2 regions of the Frigoribacterium sp. Leaf44 genome follow, and region 1 is predicted to be linked to the other one. Evidence: predicted binding sites of a transcription regulator. Region 1 holds the regulator's gene; the other holds the start of a gene.

Evidence for each region. Region 1 encodes HrcA, which represses chaperone genes, less so after heat shock. Its sites were predicted from a motif close to TTNGCACTCGNNNNNNNCGAGTGCNAA; they were not measured.
Region 2: a site for HrcA is predicted at 2,537-2,563, ahead of groL (chaperonin GroEL). Genes of this name have one in related genera too.

Annotation. Positions count from the first base shown of each region.
Region 1 is NZ_LMLG01000001.1:915,071-923,532, reverse strand. Features, by position in the region: gene ASE87_RS04245 (16S rRNA (uracil(1498)-N(3))-methyltransferase) at 1-506, opposite strand, end outside; gene dnaJ (molecular chaperone DnaJ) at 509-1,624, opposite strand; gene hrcA (heat-inducible transcriptional repressor HrcA) at 1,732-2,754, opposite strand; gene ASE87_RS04230 (DUF4870 domain-containing protein) at 2,933-3,424, shown strand; gene hemW (radical SAM family heme chaperone HemW) at 3,579-4,805, opposite strand; gene ASE87_RS04220 (DUF1990 family protein) at 4,808-5,581, opposite strand; gene lepA (translation elongation factor 4) at 5,587-7,437, opposite strand; gene ASE87_RS04210 (DUF4190 domain-containing protein) at 7,717-8,025, opposite strand; gene ASE87_RS04205 (pyridoxal phosphate-dependent aminotransferase) at 8,080-8,462, opposite strand, start outside.
Region 2 is NZ_LMLG01000006.1:798,888-807,349, reverse strand. Features, by position in the region: gene ASE87_RS12340 (cell wall metabolism sensor histidine kinase WalK) at 1-604, shown strand, start outside; gene groL (chaperonin GroEL) at 876-2,495, opposite strand; gene ASE87_RS12330 (cold-shock protein) at 2,694-2,897, opposite strand; gene ASE87_RS12325 (LytR C-terminal domain-containing protein) at 3,215-3,787, opposite strand; gene ASE87_RS12320 (DUF3263 domain-containing protein) at 3,805-4,092, opposite strand; gene ASE87_RS12315 (DUF2332 domain-containing protein) at 4,235-5,209, opposite strand; gene msrB (peptide-methionine (R)-S-oxide reductase MsrB) at 5,301-5,702, shown strand; gene ASE87_RS12305 (nitroreductase family protein) at 5,702-6,247, shown strand; gene ASE87_RS12300 (hypothetical protein) at 6,279-6,461, opposite strand; tRNA gene ASE87_RS12295 (tRNA-Thr) at 6,607-6,679, shown strand; gene ASE87_RS12290 (MarR family winged helix-turn-helix transcriptional regulator) at 6,715-7,212, opposite strand; gene ASE87_RS12285 (FUSC family protein) at 7,416-8,393, shown strand; gene ASE87_RS12280 (hypothetical protein) at 8,419-8,462, opposite strand, start outside.

The DNA.
Region 1 (8,462 bases):
AGGACGAGATCGCGGGAGGCGCGCTCGGCCAGCTGCCGCGTCGTCGCGAGCCCGGACACCTCGGGCGCCCACGGACGGATCGACTGCTTGGTCGCCTCGCGCACGATCGACGACCAGCGGGTGAGCCCCTTGGCGACCTTGGGACCCTCCCAACGGGAGATGCTGCGGGCCGCGGCCCACGGGACGATCTCGTCGACGCCGAGCTCGGTCGCGGCCTGTACCGCGAGCTCGTCGCGGTCGCCCTTGGCGAGGGCCTGGGCGAGGACCAGCCGCGTCGTCGGCGCCTCGTGCCGCACCACCCGCGTCGCGAGCAGCACCAGCCGCTCGGGCGCCGCCTCGCTCACCTCGCCCTGGACCACCAAGCCCCGACCGTTGCCGAGGGTGAGCGCTTCGCCCACCCGGACACGGCTGACCGTCACCGCGTGCCGCGCCTCGGAACCGGTCAGCTCGACGGTCGAACCGACCTCGGCGGCGACCAGGTCGTCGACCAGGTAGAAGTGCGCCACGATCAGAAGTTGAGGAAGCGGTCGCGCAACTTGCCGAAGAGGCCCTGCTGGAAGTGCGACAGCTCGGGAGCCGCAGAGCGCCGACCCGAGGCGAACTTCTCGATCAACTCGCGCTCTTTGTGGCTGAGCTTGGTCGGGGTGACCACCTGGACGCCGATCTTGAGGTCGCCGCGACCCGTTCCGCGCAGTCGGGTGATGCCGCGGTCCTTCACGGTGAGGATGTCGGCACTCTGGGTGCCGGGCCTGATCTCGACCTCGATCTCGCCGTCGAGCCCGGTGAGCGTCGTCGTCGTGCCGAGGATGGCGTCGGTCATCTGCACCTCGAGCGTCGCCAGCAGGTCGTCGCCGTTGCGGCTGTAGGTGTCGTGGTGCCGCACCTTGACCTCGAGGTAGAGGTCGCCGTTCGGGCCGCCGGCCTGGCCGACCTCGCCCTGACCGGGCAACTGGAGCCTGAGCCCGGTGTCGACGCCCGCGGGGATGTCGATGGGGATCGAACGCCGGGCCCGGACGCGCCCCTGGCCCTGGCACGTCGGGCAGGGGTTGGGGATGACGGTGCCGTACCCACGGCAGGTTCCGCACGGGCTCGACGTCATGACGTTGCCGAGCAGCGAGCGCACGGTGCGCTGGATCTGCCCGGAGCCACCGCAGATGTCGCAGGTCTGGGGCGAGGTGCCGGGTGCACAGCACGAGCCGCTGCACGTGTCGCAGAGGACGGCCGTGTCGACCTCGATGTCGCGCTGCGTGCCGAAGACGATGTCCTCGAGGTCGACCTCGAGGCGCAGGAGCGCGTCCTGCCCGCGTTCGCGCCGGGACCGCGGCCCCTGACGTTGGCCCTGACCACCACCGCCGAAGAACGCGTCGAAGATGTCGCCGAAGCCGGCGGCCCCGCCACCGCCACCGCCGCCGAAGCCGGGCTGCGGACCCAGGTCGTAGCGTTCGCGTTGCTGCGGGTCGCTGAGCACGTCGTAGGCGTGCGTGACGTCCTTGAACCGTTCGGACGCGTCGGGGCTGGGATTGACGTCGGGGTGCAGCTCGCGAGCGAGCTTGCGGTACGCCTTCTTGATCTCTTCCGGGGTCGCCTGACGGTCGACTCCGAGGACGTCGTAATGATCTGCCACTGGTTCTCGTCTGCCTCTGGTGTGGTGTGGTGGTCTTCCCGGCGGGGCCGGGCCCGGCGGACCGGGACGGGATGGGGTCGTGGGACGGCCGGGGCCGTCGGCGTCGGCTACCGCTCGGCGAGCAGCGACGACAGGTAACGGGCGACGGCACGCACCGCCGCCATGTTGGTCGAGTAGTCCATGCGCATGGGCCCGAGGACGCCGAGCCTCGCGATCTCGCTGCCCTGCGTCGAGTACCCGCTGGCCAGCACCGACGCCTGCGACAACCCGAACGAGGCGTTCTCCCGTCCGATGCTCGCGGCCACGTCGACGGCGTCGAGCTGCATCTCGCCGAACAACCGCAGCAGGGCGACCTGTTCTTCGATCGCCTCGAGCACCGGGAAGAGGTCACCGCTGAAGTCGTCGCCCGTGCGCACCAGGTTCGCCGCACCGGCCATGACGAGGCGGTCCTGGCGTCCGGCGGCGATCTGCTCGGTGAGGCTCGCGACGACGACGCCGACGACCGCCGCGAGATCGGGGCGGAAGCGCGTCGGCAGGTCGGTGAGGGCCGTGGAGGCCTCACCGAGGGGCCGTCCGCCGACCGCGGCGTTGATGGCGGCCCGCAGTTCGGACAGGAAGGACTCGTCGACGGCGGTGCGGATGTCGACGACCCGCTGCTCGACCTGGCCGCTGTCGGTGATGAGCACCGTCATGACGCGGCCGTCGCCCAGGCTGACCAGTTCGACGTGACGCACGCGGGCCCGGGAGAAGGTGGGGTACTGCACCAGCGCCACCTGGTTCGTGAGCTGCGACAGCAGACGGACCGTCCGCCCCAGCACCTCGTCGAGGTCGGTGGAGTCGCCGAGGAAGGTCTCGATGGCCTGACGCTGGGCGGCGCTGAGGGGTCTCAGGTCGGCGAGCTGGTTGACGAAGAGCCGATAGCCCTTGTCGGTCGGCACCCGACCCGACGAGGTGTGCGGGGCCGCGATGAGCTCTTCTTCTTCGAGCAGCGCCATGTCGTTGCGGATCGTCGCCGCCGAGACGCCGAACTGGTGTCGCTCGACGATGGACTTGGAGCCCACGGGCTCACGGGACGCGACGTAGTCGTGCACGATGACGCGCAGGACTTCGAGACCGCGTTCGGAGACCATGACGCACCTCTCTTCGCTCGACGCCCCGGGTCGTCCGCCCGCCGGGCGACCGGTCCTGGCACTCGACGTGCCGGACTGCCAATCGTACGACACCTCCGTCGCGAGGCCTACTCGCGCCGCGCCCGGCTGCCCTAGGGTGGCGGGGACATCCGCAGGACACTCACGAACAGGTGCAGCCATGACCGAGAACCCTCCCGCCCAGCCGAACGGCCCGCAGAACGGGCGACCCGGCCAGAACGGGCAGCCCGGCCAGCCCTACGGCCACGGCCAGCAGCCCGGTCAGGGCCAGCAGCCCGGCGCCGGCTACGGCCAGCAGCCCGGCTACCAGCAGCAGCCCGTCCAGCCGATGCGCCCCGAGGACGAGAAGCTGTGGTCGACGCTCATCCACCTCGGCGGCATCATCTTCGCGTTCGTCCCGGCTCTCGTCGGCTACCTCGTGTTGAAGGACCGTGGCCCGTTCATCCGGGAACACACCAAGACCGCGCTGAACTTCCAGATCACGATGGCCATCGTCTACGTGATCTCGGCGATCCTGTCGATCATCGTCATCGGAGGCGTGCTCGCACTCGTCGCCGGCATCCTCGTCATCATCTTCTCGATCATCGCCGCCGTCGCGGCCAACAAGGGCCAGTGGTACAAGTACCCGCTGACCATCGAGTTCATCAAGTAGGCGGTCGACCGGCCCGGACGGGCACGACGCGAGGCGCGACTCCCCCGGGAGCCGCGCCTCCTGCGTTCCGGGCCCGTGCCTCCCGGGCCCGTGCCTCCGGGTCCGTCGCCTCGGGGCGCCGACCGAGAACGTGACTCGATCCGGGCACACCGGGTCAGTCGGGCAGCAGGCGCCGCACGACGGCGTCGGCCATGAGGCGACCCTCACGGGTGAGCACCACGCGACCCTGCAGGGCCGGGCGCCCCTCGACCCAGCCGTCGGCGATGAGCCCGGCGACCGCCTGGCGCCCGTCGTCGTCGAGCTCGGAGGTCGGCAGCCCCTCGCGGATGCGCACCCCGAGCAGGACGCGCTCGACCCGACGGGTCTCGTCGTCGAGGGTCTCGCGCCCCGCGGCCGGTGACTCGCCCGCGGCCATGCGTTGTTGGTAGGCAGCCGGATGCTTGACGTTCCACCATCGGACGCCGCCGACGTGGCTGTGCGCGCCCGGGCCGACGCCCCACCAGTCGTGGCCCTGCCAGTAGGCCAGGTTGTGGCGGGAGCGGTGCTCGACGCCACGCGACCAGTTGCTGACCTCGTACCAGTCGTACCCCGCCGCGGCGAGCCGGTCGTCCGCGATTTCGTACATGTCGGCCGCGGTGTCGTCGTCGGGCATCGGGACCTCGCCGCGCTTGATCTGGCGGGCGAGCTTCGTGCCGTCCTCGACGATCAACGAGTAGGCCGAGAGGTGGTCGGGCTGCTGCTCGAGGGCGACGTCGAGAGAACGCCTCCAGTCGTCGAGGGTCTCGCCGGGCGTGCCGTAGATGAGGTCGAGGCTGACGTCGAGCCCGGCGTCACGCGCCCAGCGCACCACGAACGGGATGCGCTCGGGATCGTGCGTGCGCTCGAGGGTGGCGAGCACGCTCGGCACGGCCGACTGCATGCCGAAGCTGACGCGCGTGAACCCGGCGTCGGCGAGCTGCTGCAGGTACGCGGCGTCGACCGAGTCGGGGTTCGCCTCGGTCGTCACCTCGGCGCCGGGCTCGAGACCCCAGGTGTCGACCATCGCGTGCAGCATCGACGTCAGGTCGCCCGCGGGCAGCATCGTCGGGGTGCCCCCGCCGAAGAACACCGAGGAGGCGCGGCGCGGCGGCAGACCCGCCTCGCGCAGCACACGTCCCCCGAGCTCGATCTCGGCGACGGCCTGCCCGGCGTAGTCGTCCCGGCGTGCGCCCCGCAGTTCGTCGCCGGTGTACGTGTTGAAGTCGCAGTACCCGCAGCGCACGCGGCAGAACGGGACGTGCAGGTAGACCCCGAAGTTGCGGTCGTCCGCGCCGACCGCGACGGTCTCGGGCAGGCGTCCGTCGACGGGGGCGGGATCGCCGAGGGGAAGGGCTCCGGGCACCGTCAGGCGCCGGTTCCCGAGGCGTCGCCGCGCGGACCGGTCGGGGGCCGGTCGTCGCCGCGGGGATCGCCGACCCCGGCCTCGGTGTCCTCCACGACGACGACCTCGTCGGTCTGCTCGCCCTTCTCGTTGAGGCTCAGGGCCCGCAGGTACCGCTTCGTGTACTGCGCCTGCGTGCGTCGCAGGAAAGGTGCCACGAGGCGCCATTTCGCGCTCGACGGCTTGGAGAACGACCTGATGGAGAGCCAGACCGAACCGTCGTCGGTCTGGTCGACGATCCAGGATTCCTCGCCGCTCTCGGGGTGGCCGTCGAGGGTTCCGTACGCGAAGCCCTTGCGCTTCGGTTCGTCGATGACGTAGACGACGCGGACCGGCGCCTCGACCGTGCGCCCGTAGGCCTCGATGCTGAGCGTGGCCGTCGTGCCCGCCGTGAGGAGGGGTGTGCCGTCGGGCGAGTACCGCGACTCGTCGCGCGCGGTCGTCCACTCGGCCGCGTCGACCGGTTGCCCGTGCTCGTCGAACTGGACGGGCGTGTACTCGCTCTCGTCGGCCGGCGGCACGCTGTCGACCCGGACGCGGATGCCGCTGCGCTCCTGGATCTGCCAGGTCATCGTGGCGATCCAGGCCGCGGCGAAGCGGGCGTCGCCGTGGCCGACGCGCGCCCGGTACTCGGCCGGCTTGAATCCCTTCGGCGGGTACTGCATGAGGTCGGGGGCCTGCGTCGCCCCGACCTCGCCGTAGGTCGTGCGGGTCTCCGTGTGGGTGGCTCGACGCATGGACCCTACTTCTTGTCTTTCTTCTCGACGTCACCGCTGAGGGCGGCGATGAAGGCCTCTTGGGGCACGTCGACCCGACCGATGGTCTTCATGCGCTTCTTGCCCTCTTTCTGCTTCTCGAGCAGCTTGCGCTTGCGCGAGATGTCACCGCCGTAGCACTTGGCCAGGACGTCCTTGCGCATGGCGCGGATGCTCTCGCGGGCGATGATCCGGGCACCGATGGCGGCCTGGATGGGCACCTCGAACTGCTGCCTCGGGATGAGCTCGCGCAACCGGCCCGTCATGAGGACCCCGTAGGCGTAGGCCTTGTCGCGGTGCACGATCGCGCTGAACGCGTCGACCTGTTCGCCCTGCAGCAGGATGTCGACCTTGACCAGGTCGGCCTCTTGGTCGCCGATGGGTTCGTAGTCGAGGCTGGCGTAGCCCGCCGTCTTCGACTTGAGGCTGTCGAAGAAGTCGAACACGATCTCGCCGAGGGGCATCGCGTAACGGATCTCGACCCTGTCCTCGCCGAGGTACTCCATGCCGAGCAGGGTGCCGCGGCGCTGCTGGCAGAGCTCCATGATGACGCCGACGTAGTCCTTGGGCGCGAGGATGCCCGCCTTGACCATGGGCTCGCTGACGCTGGTGATCTTGCCGCCCGGGAATTCGCTCGGGTTGGTGACCGTGACGGTCTGCTTGTCTTCGGTCGTGACCTCGTAGATGACGCTCGGCGCCGTCGTGATGAGGTCGAGGCCGAACTCACGCTCGAGGCGCTCGGTGACGATCTCGAGGTGCAGCAGGCCGAGGAACCCGCAGCGGAAGCCGAACCCCAGGGCCACGGAGGTCTCGGGTTCGTACACCAGCGCGGCGTCCGACAGCTTGAGCTTGTCGAGGGCCTCGCGCAGGATGGGGTAGTCGCTGCCGTCGATCGGGTAGAGCCCCGAGAAGACCATGGGCAGCGGCTCGGTGTAGCCGCTGAGTGCCTCGGTCGCGGGCTTGGCCGCCGTCGTGACGGTGTCGCCCACCTTCGAGAGGCGGACGTCCTTCACGCCGGTGATGAGATAGCCGACCTCGCCGACCGACAGCCCCTGGCTGGGGACGGGCTCGGGCGACGAGACGCCGATCTCGAGGATGTCGTGCGTCGACTTCGTCGACATCATCTGCACCTTCTCGCGCGGGTGCAGGGTGCCGTCGATCATGCGGATGTACGTGACGACGCCGCGGTAGCTGTCGTAGACCGAGTCGAAGATCATCGCGCGCGGCGGTGCGTCCTTGACGCCGACGGGCGAGGGGATGCGGTCGACCACGCGGTCGAGGAGTTCTTCGACGCCCATGCCGGTCTTGCCGCTGACGCGCAGTACGTCGGCGGGGTCGCCGCCGATCAGGCCGGCCAACTCGGCGGCGTACTTGTCGGGGTCGGCCGCCGGCAGGTCGATCTTGTTGAGCACCGGGATGATCTCGAGGTCGTTCTCGAGTGCCAGGTAGAGGTTCGCCAGGGTCTGGGCCTCGATGCCCTGGGCCGCGTCGACCAGCAGGATCGCGCCCTCGCAGGCGGCCAACGAACGGGAGACCTCGTAGCTGAAGTCGACGTGGCCCGGGGTGTCGATCATGTTGAGCGCGAACGTCTCGCCGTTGCGCTCCCACGGCATGCGGACGGCCTGGCTCTTGATCGTGATGCCGCGCTCGCGCTCGATGTCCATGCGGTCGAGGTACTGGGCACGCATCGCGCGCGACTCGACGACGCCGGTGATGCCGAGCATGCGGTCGGCCAGGGTCGACTTGCCGTGGTCGATGTGCGCGATGATGCAGAAGTTGCGGAGGGACTCGGGCTCGGTCGACGCCGGCTCGAGTGCGCGGGTTGCTTGGGGACTCACACGATCCTCTGGGGGTGGTGGGCGGGGGTACCGCACGATTCTCCCACGCCCGGGCGACGGATCGGGCGTCGAGCCGCGCGGGGCCCGCCCGTCGACGACTCCTGCCCGGTGCCACGGGCGGCACCGCGCCTCCTCGATCTCCGGCTCGCGCCGCGACGGCAGACAGGAGTTGCCGACGCGGGGGCCGGGACTGGAGGCGGGCACGTGGGGAGATGCGGGACGGGCGGGGCGGGCCGGGCGGGCGGGCGGGCCGGGCGGGCGGGCCGGCCGGGCCGCGGGTCAGGCGGTGGTGCCGGGGAGGAGCGCGATGACGCCCGCGCCACCGACGACGGCCAGGCCGACGGCGAGGGCGATCAGCGTGCCCGCGAGCATGACGGCGGACGAGATGATGCCGACGAGCGCCATGGTGCGCCCCTCGGGCTCACGGCGGCGCGACAGGATGCCGAGGACGAGACCGGCGATCGGCACGACGAAGGTGAAGCCGAAGGCGATCGAGGCGAGGCCGAGGACGAGGCTCCAGACGGCGAGGGGCGACCGCACGCCGGTGGTGGGGGCGGAGACGGTGGTGTGTACGGGTTGGTTCGTCATGCTCCGAGCCTAGGAAGACCCTCGCGGCGACCCCAGGGGGCTGACCCCCGGATGTCAGCGGGGGTCGACCGGCGCGGGCAGTTTGCCGAGCCCGCGGGTGATCACCTCGGGCGCGGACGCGAGGCAGACGCGGATCCACCCCTCGCCGCTCCGGCCGAACGCACTGCCCGGTGCGACCGCGACGCGCTCCGACAGCAGGAACCGCTCGGCCCATCCCGCCACGTCGCCCTGCGAGGCGTGGCTCACGTCGATCCAGAGGTAGAAGGCGCCGGTGGGCTCGAGGTAGCGGATGCCCCGCTCGTCGAGCAGCGTCGTGGCGAGGTCGAGGTTGCTCCGGTAGTGCTCCCGGGCATCGGCCACGGGCTGGTGATCCCCCACGACGGCCGCGAGGGCGGCGTGCTGGTCGGGCTCGGCCACACAGCTGATCGCCGCTTCCT
Region 2 (8,462 bases), on a different contig from region 1:
CCCCGAGGCCGCACCACCGGCCGCGAGCACCCCGACCGCAGGCACCTCACCCACGGATGCCTCACCCGGCGCGACGGGTGCGATCTCGTTCGCGGGCGCGACCCTCGCCCGCCTCCGCAGCCTGAGGGCTCGCGCCGTCCGCAACGGCGACACGGCCACCGCCGCCCAGCTCCAGGGCGAAGTGCAGAGGTTCGAGGCCCCGGCCATCGTGCACGGCGAAGAGAACAAGATCCGCCAGGTGATCACCAACCTGATGGGCAACGCCATGCGGTTCACCGAGGCGGACAGCCCGATCGAGCTCGTGGTGCAGTCCGACCCCGGGCGTGGTGTCGCCACCGTCGCCATCGTCGACCACGGCGAGGGCATCCCACCGCAGATCCGCGAGAAGATCTTCCAGCGCTTCTGGCGGGCCGACTCGTCGCGTACCCGCGACACGGGCGGCAGCGGCCTCGGCCTGGCCATCGTGTCCGGCATCGTCGCGGCCCACGGCGGCTCGGTGGACGTCGACGACACCCCCGGGGGTGGAGCCACGTTCCGGGTCGCCCTCCCGCTGATGCCCGCCGACGCTCTCACCCCGGCCGAGCCCTCCGTCGCGACCGCGTAGCCCGACCGACCCCGGCCCGCGCCGGACGCCGGACGCCCCGCGACCCGTGCAACCGGCCCACGACGCCAGGAAGTGGACACCGCACCACGTCTTCTCGTGGCGCCGTGTCCACAACGTGGTGTCGTGTCCACTTCTGGCGTCGTCCGGAGCCGGTGCCGAAGCCCGGCCGAACCGCGGCTCACGTCCCTCCCCCCGGCAACGCCGAAGGGCGGCTCCCCCGGAGGGGAACCGCCCTTGAGCGTGTGCGCGGTGTGAGCCGCGCGGCTGCGGACTAGAAGTCCATGCCACCCGAGGGGTCGCCGGCCGGGGCCGGGTTCTTCTCGGGCTTGTCGGCGACGACGGCCTCGGTCGTGAGGAACAGACCGGCGATCGACGCGGCGTTCTGCAGAGCCGAACGCGTGACCTTGGCGGGGTCGATGATGCCGGCTGCCAGCATGTCGACGTACTCGCCGGTCGCGGCGTTGAGGCCCCAACCGATGTCGAGCCCGCGGACCTTGTCGGCCACGACGCCGGGCTCCATGCCGGCGTTGAAGGCGATCTGCTTCAGGGGAGCGTCGATCGCGACACGGACGATGTTCGCACCCGTCGCCTCGTCGCCCTCGAGCTGCAGGTTCGCCAGCGCGGTCTTGCCGGCCTGGATGAGGGCGACGCCGCCACCGGCGACGATGCCCTCTTCGACGGCGGCCTTCGCGTTGCGCACGGCGTCCTCGATGCGGTGCTTGCGCTCTTTCAGCTCGACCTCGGTCGCGGCACCCGCCTTGATGACGGCGACGCCACCGGCGAGCTTCGCGAGGCGCTCCTGGAGCTTCTCGCGGTCGTAGTCGCTGTCGGTCGCCTCGATCTCGCTGCGGATCTGACGGACGCGGCCGGCGATCTGCTCGTCGTCACCGGCACCCTCGACGATGGTCGTCTCGTCCTTGGTGATGATGACCTTGCGGGCACGACCGAGCAGGTCGAGCGTGGCGTTCTCGAGCTTGAGACCGACCTCTTCGGCGATGACCTGACCACCGGTGAGGATCGCGATGTCCTGCAGCTGCGCCTTGCGACGGTCGCCGAAGCCGGGGGCCTTGACGGCGACCGACTTGAAGATGCCACGGATCTTGTTCACGACGAGCGTGGCCAGGGCCTCGCCGTCGACGTCTTCCGCGATGATGAGCAGCTGCTTGCCCGACTGGATGACCTTGTCGACGATCGGCAGCAGGTCTTTGATGTTCGAGATCTTCGAGTTGACGATGAGCACGTAGGCGTCTTCGAAGACGGCTTCCTGGCGCTCGGGGTCGGTGACGAAGTACTGCGACAGGTAGCCCTTGTCGAAGCGCATGCCCTCGGTGAGCTCGAGCTCGGTGCCGAAGGTGTTGCTCTCCTCGACGGTGACGACGCCCTCTTTGCCGACCTTGTCGATCGCTTCGGCGATGAGCGCACCGATGGTGGGGTCGGCGGCCGAGATCGAGGCCGTGGCAGCGATCTGCTCTTTGGTCTCGATGTCCTTCGCGTCGGCCAGCAGCTGGTCGGAGACGGCCTGGGCGGCCTTCTCGATGCCGCGCTTCAGCGAGATGGGGTCGGCACCGGCCGCGACGTTGCGCAGACCTTCGCGGACGAGGGCCTGGGCCAGCACCGTCGCGGTGGTCGTGCCGTCGCCGGCGACGTCGTCGGTCTTCTTCGCGACCTCTTTGACGAGCTCGGCACCGATCTTCTCGAAGGGGTCGTCGAGCTCGATCTCTTTGGCGATGGAGACGCCGTCGTTCGTGATGGTGGGGGCGCCCCACTTCTTCTCGAGCACGACGTTGCGACCACGCGGGCCGAGCGTGACCTTCACCGCGTCGGCCAGGATGTTCAGGCCACGCTCGAGGCCACGACGGGCCTCTTCGTCAAAAGCAATGATCTTAGCCATGTGTGTTTTTCGTCCCTCCCGGACGTCATGAAGCAGAAGCATTGGCACTCACGTGTCGCGAGTGCCAGCAACGATTCTGGCACTCGCCCGATGAGAGTGCAAGTGACGTGGCGGGGCCCGGACGCACGAGCACGCCGCCACGGCGGACCGTGACGGCGTGCGGCGAGGCGTCGGTGCGTCGAGGCGCACCGGTGGGCGTCAGGCGAGCCGGACGGACTCCGCCTGCGGCCCCTTGTCGCCCGTGCCGACCTCGAACACGACGGCCTGGCCCTCTTCGAGGACCTTGTACCCGCTCATGTCGATGGCCGAGTAGTGCACGAAGACGTCCTGGCCGTCTCCCTCGACGGTGATGAAGCCGAAGCCCTTCTCCGCGTTGAACCATTTCACGGTCCCGTTTGCCATGGTGTCGCTCCCCTTGCTGTGGTGGTACGGCGCGTGCGGTGCTGCAGAGCCGGGTCGTCGACGCAATCATCTGCGAGCCCGGACGGGACAGCGTCACTCGTGCAGAACACCAGGTCGGCGAGCCGTGGGAGGCGACCAATTCCAGATGCTAGCCACGGGAAAAGCGGAAGAACACACCTCGAACGAGAAACACCCGCAGAAAACGAGGATTTCACCGGTAATTAAACGCGGGCGTAACACGGGAGGCGCGGTGAGGGCCCGACGGGACTCGCGCCTCCTCGGATCGGGCGACGCCGCGAGGGCGTCGCACGGCGGCGTCAGGAGCTGTAGTCGGCCCCGAGGACGATCGTGACGGCGGCCCCCGGGAAGGCCGCGCTCGCCTCGACGTCGGTGATGCCGAGCTGCTGGGCGAGCCCGAGCGCCGCGGCCTCGTCGTCGGCCGCCGAGTAGTAGACGGTGGAGGTCGCGACGCGCTCGCTGGCGTTGCCCTGCGTGCCGACGACCCAGCCGGCGGTCTCGAGCCGCTCGGAGGCCGAACCGGCGAGCCCGGCGGTGGCCGTGCCGTTCAGCACGGTGATCGTGGTGACCGCGGGGTCGACCTGCGAGGGGTCCGTCAGCGGGGCCACCGTCGGCGTGGCCGAAGGGGTCGCCGTCTCGGTGTCGGGCGCCTGGGCCTCGGCGGTGCCGGACGCCGACGGGTTGACGAACTGGAAGCTGTTGTTCGCGACCCCGAGGTACACGACGCCGGCACCGACCAGCACGCCGACGGCGAGGGCCGCCCAAGCGAAGCCGATCCAGCCGCTGCCGGGGCGCTTCTCGGCCCGGTGGGCCCCGACGCGGTCGAGGTCGGCGGGGACGTCGTCGAACCGGTCTCGGTCGAATTTCGGCATGCGTGGTCTCTCGTGGATCAGCGGGTCGGACCGAACGAACGGGTCGATCGGGCGTCGTGGCGGGCGACTCGCAGGCGCTGCAGGCGGCCGACGAGCATGGGTGCGTAAGCCAGTGCAGCGGGTCGGTCTATGAGCGAGTTGAGCAACTGCTGGTAACGGACGACCCCGAGGCCGAACTCCCGACGAATCGCGGCCTCCCGGGCACCGGCCGAGGCGGGGGCACGCTGTTCGAAGTCCAGGACGGCGCGGTCACGTTCGGACAGCACGCTCGAGCGCACGTCGTCACCTGTCGCGTTCTCGTCCATCGTGGCGGCCCTCCCCTGGGTTCCGGGTCATCCTATGGGCGGCGCCCCGACCGATCGCGGAGGCCGGGGGCGTGGTCCGACAACGCGTCCACCCGCCCGAGGCGCCGCCGGTCGCCTCGTGCCGCGACCCGTCGACCCGCGGTCAGGCCGTGAGGTGCAGCCGCGTGCCGTGGGCGTCCCCCACGCCCAGCACCCGGCCGTCGAGGGCGAGGGCCGCGAACGCGTCGTCGGCGGACACCCCCGGCGGCACCTCGGCGACCACGTCCGTCAGCAGGTCGCGGCGCTCGTACGAGATCCACCGCGCACCCAGCCGGCCGACCTCGTCGACGAAAGCCTGGCGCCGCCGACCCGGCAGGTAGACGAGCGTGCCCGTCGAGACCACGACCGGTGTGGCGTCCGTCGGGGCCTCGTCCACGAGGGCGGCGAGACCGTCGACGGCGTCCGCCGCAACGAGCCGAGGAGGCGCGGTGCGGGCGAGCGCGACGGCCCGCAGCAGCAGGTCCCGCCGATCACCGCGCTCGGGCGGCAGCAGGGTCTCGAGCCAGGCCACCCGCTCGGGGTCGCGGACGTCGACCGGGTCGAGGTCGATCCCCGCCCGCCAGACGACCTCGGGCAGCCGTCCCGTCGGCAGCTCCGCCCGGGAACGGGTCGCGCCCTCGACCACCACGTCGATCCCGAGCTGCACCGTGCTCGACGCGTCACCCCAGATCCGGTCGCCCGAGCGGTAGCCGTAGCGGTCGACACCGAGGCAGAGCCCGGCCGAGGCGCCGACCTCGATGAGGGCGATCGGGCCGGGCACGCGGGCCAACGCGATCGACAGCGGGGCGCAGCGGCGCACGTCGTTGGTCTGGGTGAGTCGCCTGCCGAGCTCGGCCACGACGTCGTCGGAGCGGGCGAGCAGCCAGGGCCTCAGCGCCGACCACGACCCGTGCGGCGCACCCAGCCACCGGCAGACCGCGAGGACGAGGACGGGCTGGCGCCGCGCCTCCTCGGCTCGCTCGACGACGGCGAGCGCCGTCGGATCGCCCGCGATGCCCCGCGCGAGCTCGGCCTGCGACGGCGACCCCTCACGGTCGAAGGCGAGGGCCGCGGCCAGGAAGCGGTCGGAGGTGCTCACGACCAGGAGTCTGACAGCCCGGTGGGGGCCGGGGAATCGTGCACCGGTCGACCGTGTTGAATGAGGAGTCCCGACAAGCAAGGAGATCATCGTGGCGTACAAGATCGAGAAGACCGACGAGCAGTGGCGCGAAGAGCTCGACGCCGAGCAGTACTCCGTCCTGCGGGAGGCCGCCACCGAGCGTCCCTGGACCGGTGAACTGCTCGACGAGAGCCGTGCCGGCGTCTACGCCTGTGCGGCGTGCAGCGCCGAACTGTTCAAGAGCGGCACCAAGTTCGACAGCGGCTGCGGCTGGCCGAGCTTCTACGAGTCGGTGAACCCCGACGCGGTGCAGTTGATCGAGGACAACTCGCTCGGCATGACCCGCACCGAGGTCCGGTGCGCGAACTGCGGCTCGCACCTCGGCCACGTGTTCCCCGACGGCTTCGGCACGCCGACCGGTGACCGTTACTGCATGAACAGCATCTCGCTCGACTTCAAGGCCGCCGAGTAGTGAGCGCCGTCGCCGACGCCGCCCGGCGTCGACGGTCACGGTCCAAGGTCACCGACGTCGCCCCGACGCACGAGCAGTTGCTCGACGCCGTGCGGTCGGCGGCGACGGTGGCGGACCACTCCGAGTTGCGCCCGTGGCGGTTGATCGAGTTCCGCGGAGACGACCGGCTCGTCGTGGGCCGGTCACTGGCCGACGCGGGTGGGGCCGAGGGCCACGCCCGCGACAAGCTGACGCAGAAGGCGCTGCGGGCACCGCTGATCGTCGCGGTGGTCGTCTCGCCGCGCGAGAGCCGCAAGGTGCCCTACTGGGAGCAAGAATCGGTCGCCTCGGGTGTGGCGCACCTGCTGTCGCTCGTGCTCGACGACGAGGGGTGGGGCGTGTTCTGGCGGACCGGCGTCCTGACCCGGGCCCCCGAGGTGGCGACGGCGCACGGCCTGCGCGACGGCGAGCAGTTGCTGGGTTGGCTCTACGTGGGCGGGCGCGACGGTGACGACGCGAAGCCGCGGAAGCTGCTCGACCCCGAGCAGTTCGTCAGCACGCCCTAGTCGGTCGGTGCCCCTGCGGGCACCGACCCGGTCACCAGGTCTTGTGGCTGTTGCCGATCACCGTGATGGGCAGCCAGAACGAGCCGGTCATCAGGACGATGCCCCCGAAGAAGACGAAGGCGTTGGGCTCGCCCGAGCCGAACGAGTAGGCGAACAGGGCGAAGGCGACGAAGAGCATGGCGAGCGAACCGAGCGCGGTCAAGATCGTGGACAAGGGGGCTCCTCAGGTCGGTGCGTCCGGCGGGCGCGGTGCGCTGCGTCTACTTCACCACTTCTCGGCCTCGGAACGCCAATCCTGCACCGACCGCATCCTCCAGGCCGGGTGAGGAGGCGCGGGCTGGGTAAGATGGGCACGCTCCGCCGGCCTGGCGCAATTGGTAGCGCATCCGACTTGTAATCGGAAGGTTACGGGTTCAAGTCCCGTGGCCGGCTCTCTTCTCTCGTCGTCCCGACAGGACGCGTGCGGCTCAGCCCTCGAGGGCGACGAGCAGGTGACGCAGGCCGTCCGCGACGGCCGCGCGCGCCTCCTCGGGCAGGGCGGCGAGGATCGCCCGCTCGTCGGCGAGCTGCACCTCGAGCACGCGGTCGATCAGGCGGCGCCCGGCCACGGTCGGCGCGACGAAGTAGCCGCGGTGGTCGGCGGGATTGGCCGTGCGATCGACGAGGCCTGCCGCGAGCAGGCCCTTGACGCGTTTCGTGACGGCCGGCGGCGACAGGAGCGTCTCGTCGGCCAGTTGCGTCGGACTCGTCGGTGCGTCGCGTCGGGTCAGGGCCGCGAGCAGGTCGAAGTCCGCCCGCCCCAGGCCGAACTCGGCGAGCAGGTCGTCGCTGCGCCGCTGCACGATGCGGGCGAGCCGGTTGACGCGGCCGATGACGGGGATGGCCGAGACGTCGAGGTCGGGCCGCAGCTCGCGCCATCGGTCGTGGACGTCGTCCATCACGTCGCGGGGCCCGGCGTCGGTCATGCCCTTGAGCCTATCGATGGTTCACGAGTAAAGTAGCCCCCAGATCATTCACCCGTGAAGCAGTTCGACGACGAGCGCCCACGCCGCGTCGACCAGAGGACCGCCCCATCACGACCACGACCCCCACCCACCGCCTGCTGCCGCACCCACGCGACCTGGTCCGCTTCGGCCCACACGACGGCGCCCACCGTCCGGCCGCCCGGGTGGCCGTCTCGGTGCTCGTACCCATGGTCGTCCTGGCCCTGATCGGGCACGTCGAGTGGACGCCCTACGCGGTCTTCGGCGCCTTCGCCTCGGCGTTCGGCCGAGGGCTCCCCCGCTTCCAGCGGCTCGAGATGCAGCTCGAGGCCGGGCTCTCCCTCGTCGCCTGCGTGGTCCTGGGCACCGCGCTGGCCGCCTCGGCGGCCCCGGTCTGGGTGCTGGTCGTCACGATCGGTCTCGTCGCCAGCGTCACGTCGGCCGTCTCCGACCTGCGCCGGTGGAGCCCGCCCGGCCCGCTCTTCTTCGTCTTCGGACTCGGCGTCTCGGCGTTCGTGCCCGCGACCGCGTCGACCGTCGCGGTGGCAGCGGTCGTCGCCCCGGCGAGTCTCGCGCTCGCCCTGCTCGCCTCGCTCGCAGGCGTGCTGCTGCCCGCCGGCCGTCGCGCGCTCGCCACCGTCGACGGACGCCGATGGAGGCGCGGCCCGCGCCCCCTGGACGGCCGACGGACGATCGTCCACGCTTCGGTCTGCCTGGTGTCCTCGATCGTGGCCGGGCTGATCAGCCTCGGTCTCGGCGTGCAGAGCCCGTACTGGGCGATGGTGTCGGCCGTGGTGCCCGTGGTGGGGACCGCGACGGCGGGCCAACTCGTGCGGGCCGGCCACCGCCTCCTCGGCACCCTCGTCGGGGTCGGCCTCGCCGCCCTGCTGCTGGCCTGGCACCCCGGGGTCGCCGCCCTGATCGTCGCCTTCGGCGTGCTGCAGTTCGCGACCGAGCTGCTCATCGTCCGCAACTACGGGCTCGCGCTCGTGTTCATCACGCCCATGGCGCTCGGCATGCGGGCACTCGGCGGCGCACCCGTCGACGTGGGCGCCCTCGTGGCGGCCCGGACGGCCGACACCGCCATCGGGGTGGGCGTCGTGGTCGTCGTGCTGCTCGCGACGCACCGACTGCGGCGGCCGCGCCCGGAGGCGAGCGCCTAGGCCCGGGGCAGGCCCCGGTCGGTGGTCAGACCTGGCGCGCCCTCGCCCGGCGGCCGTCCTTGCTCCACC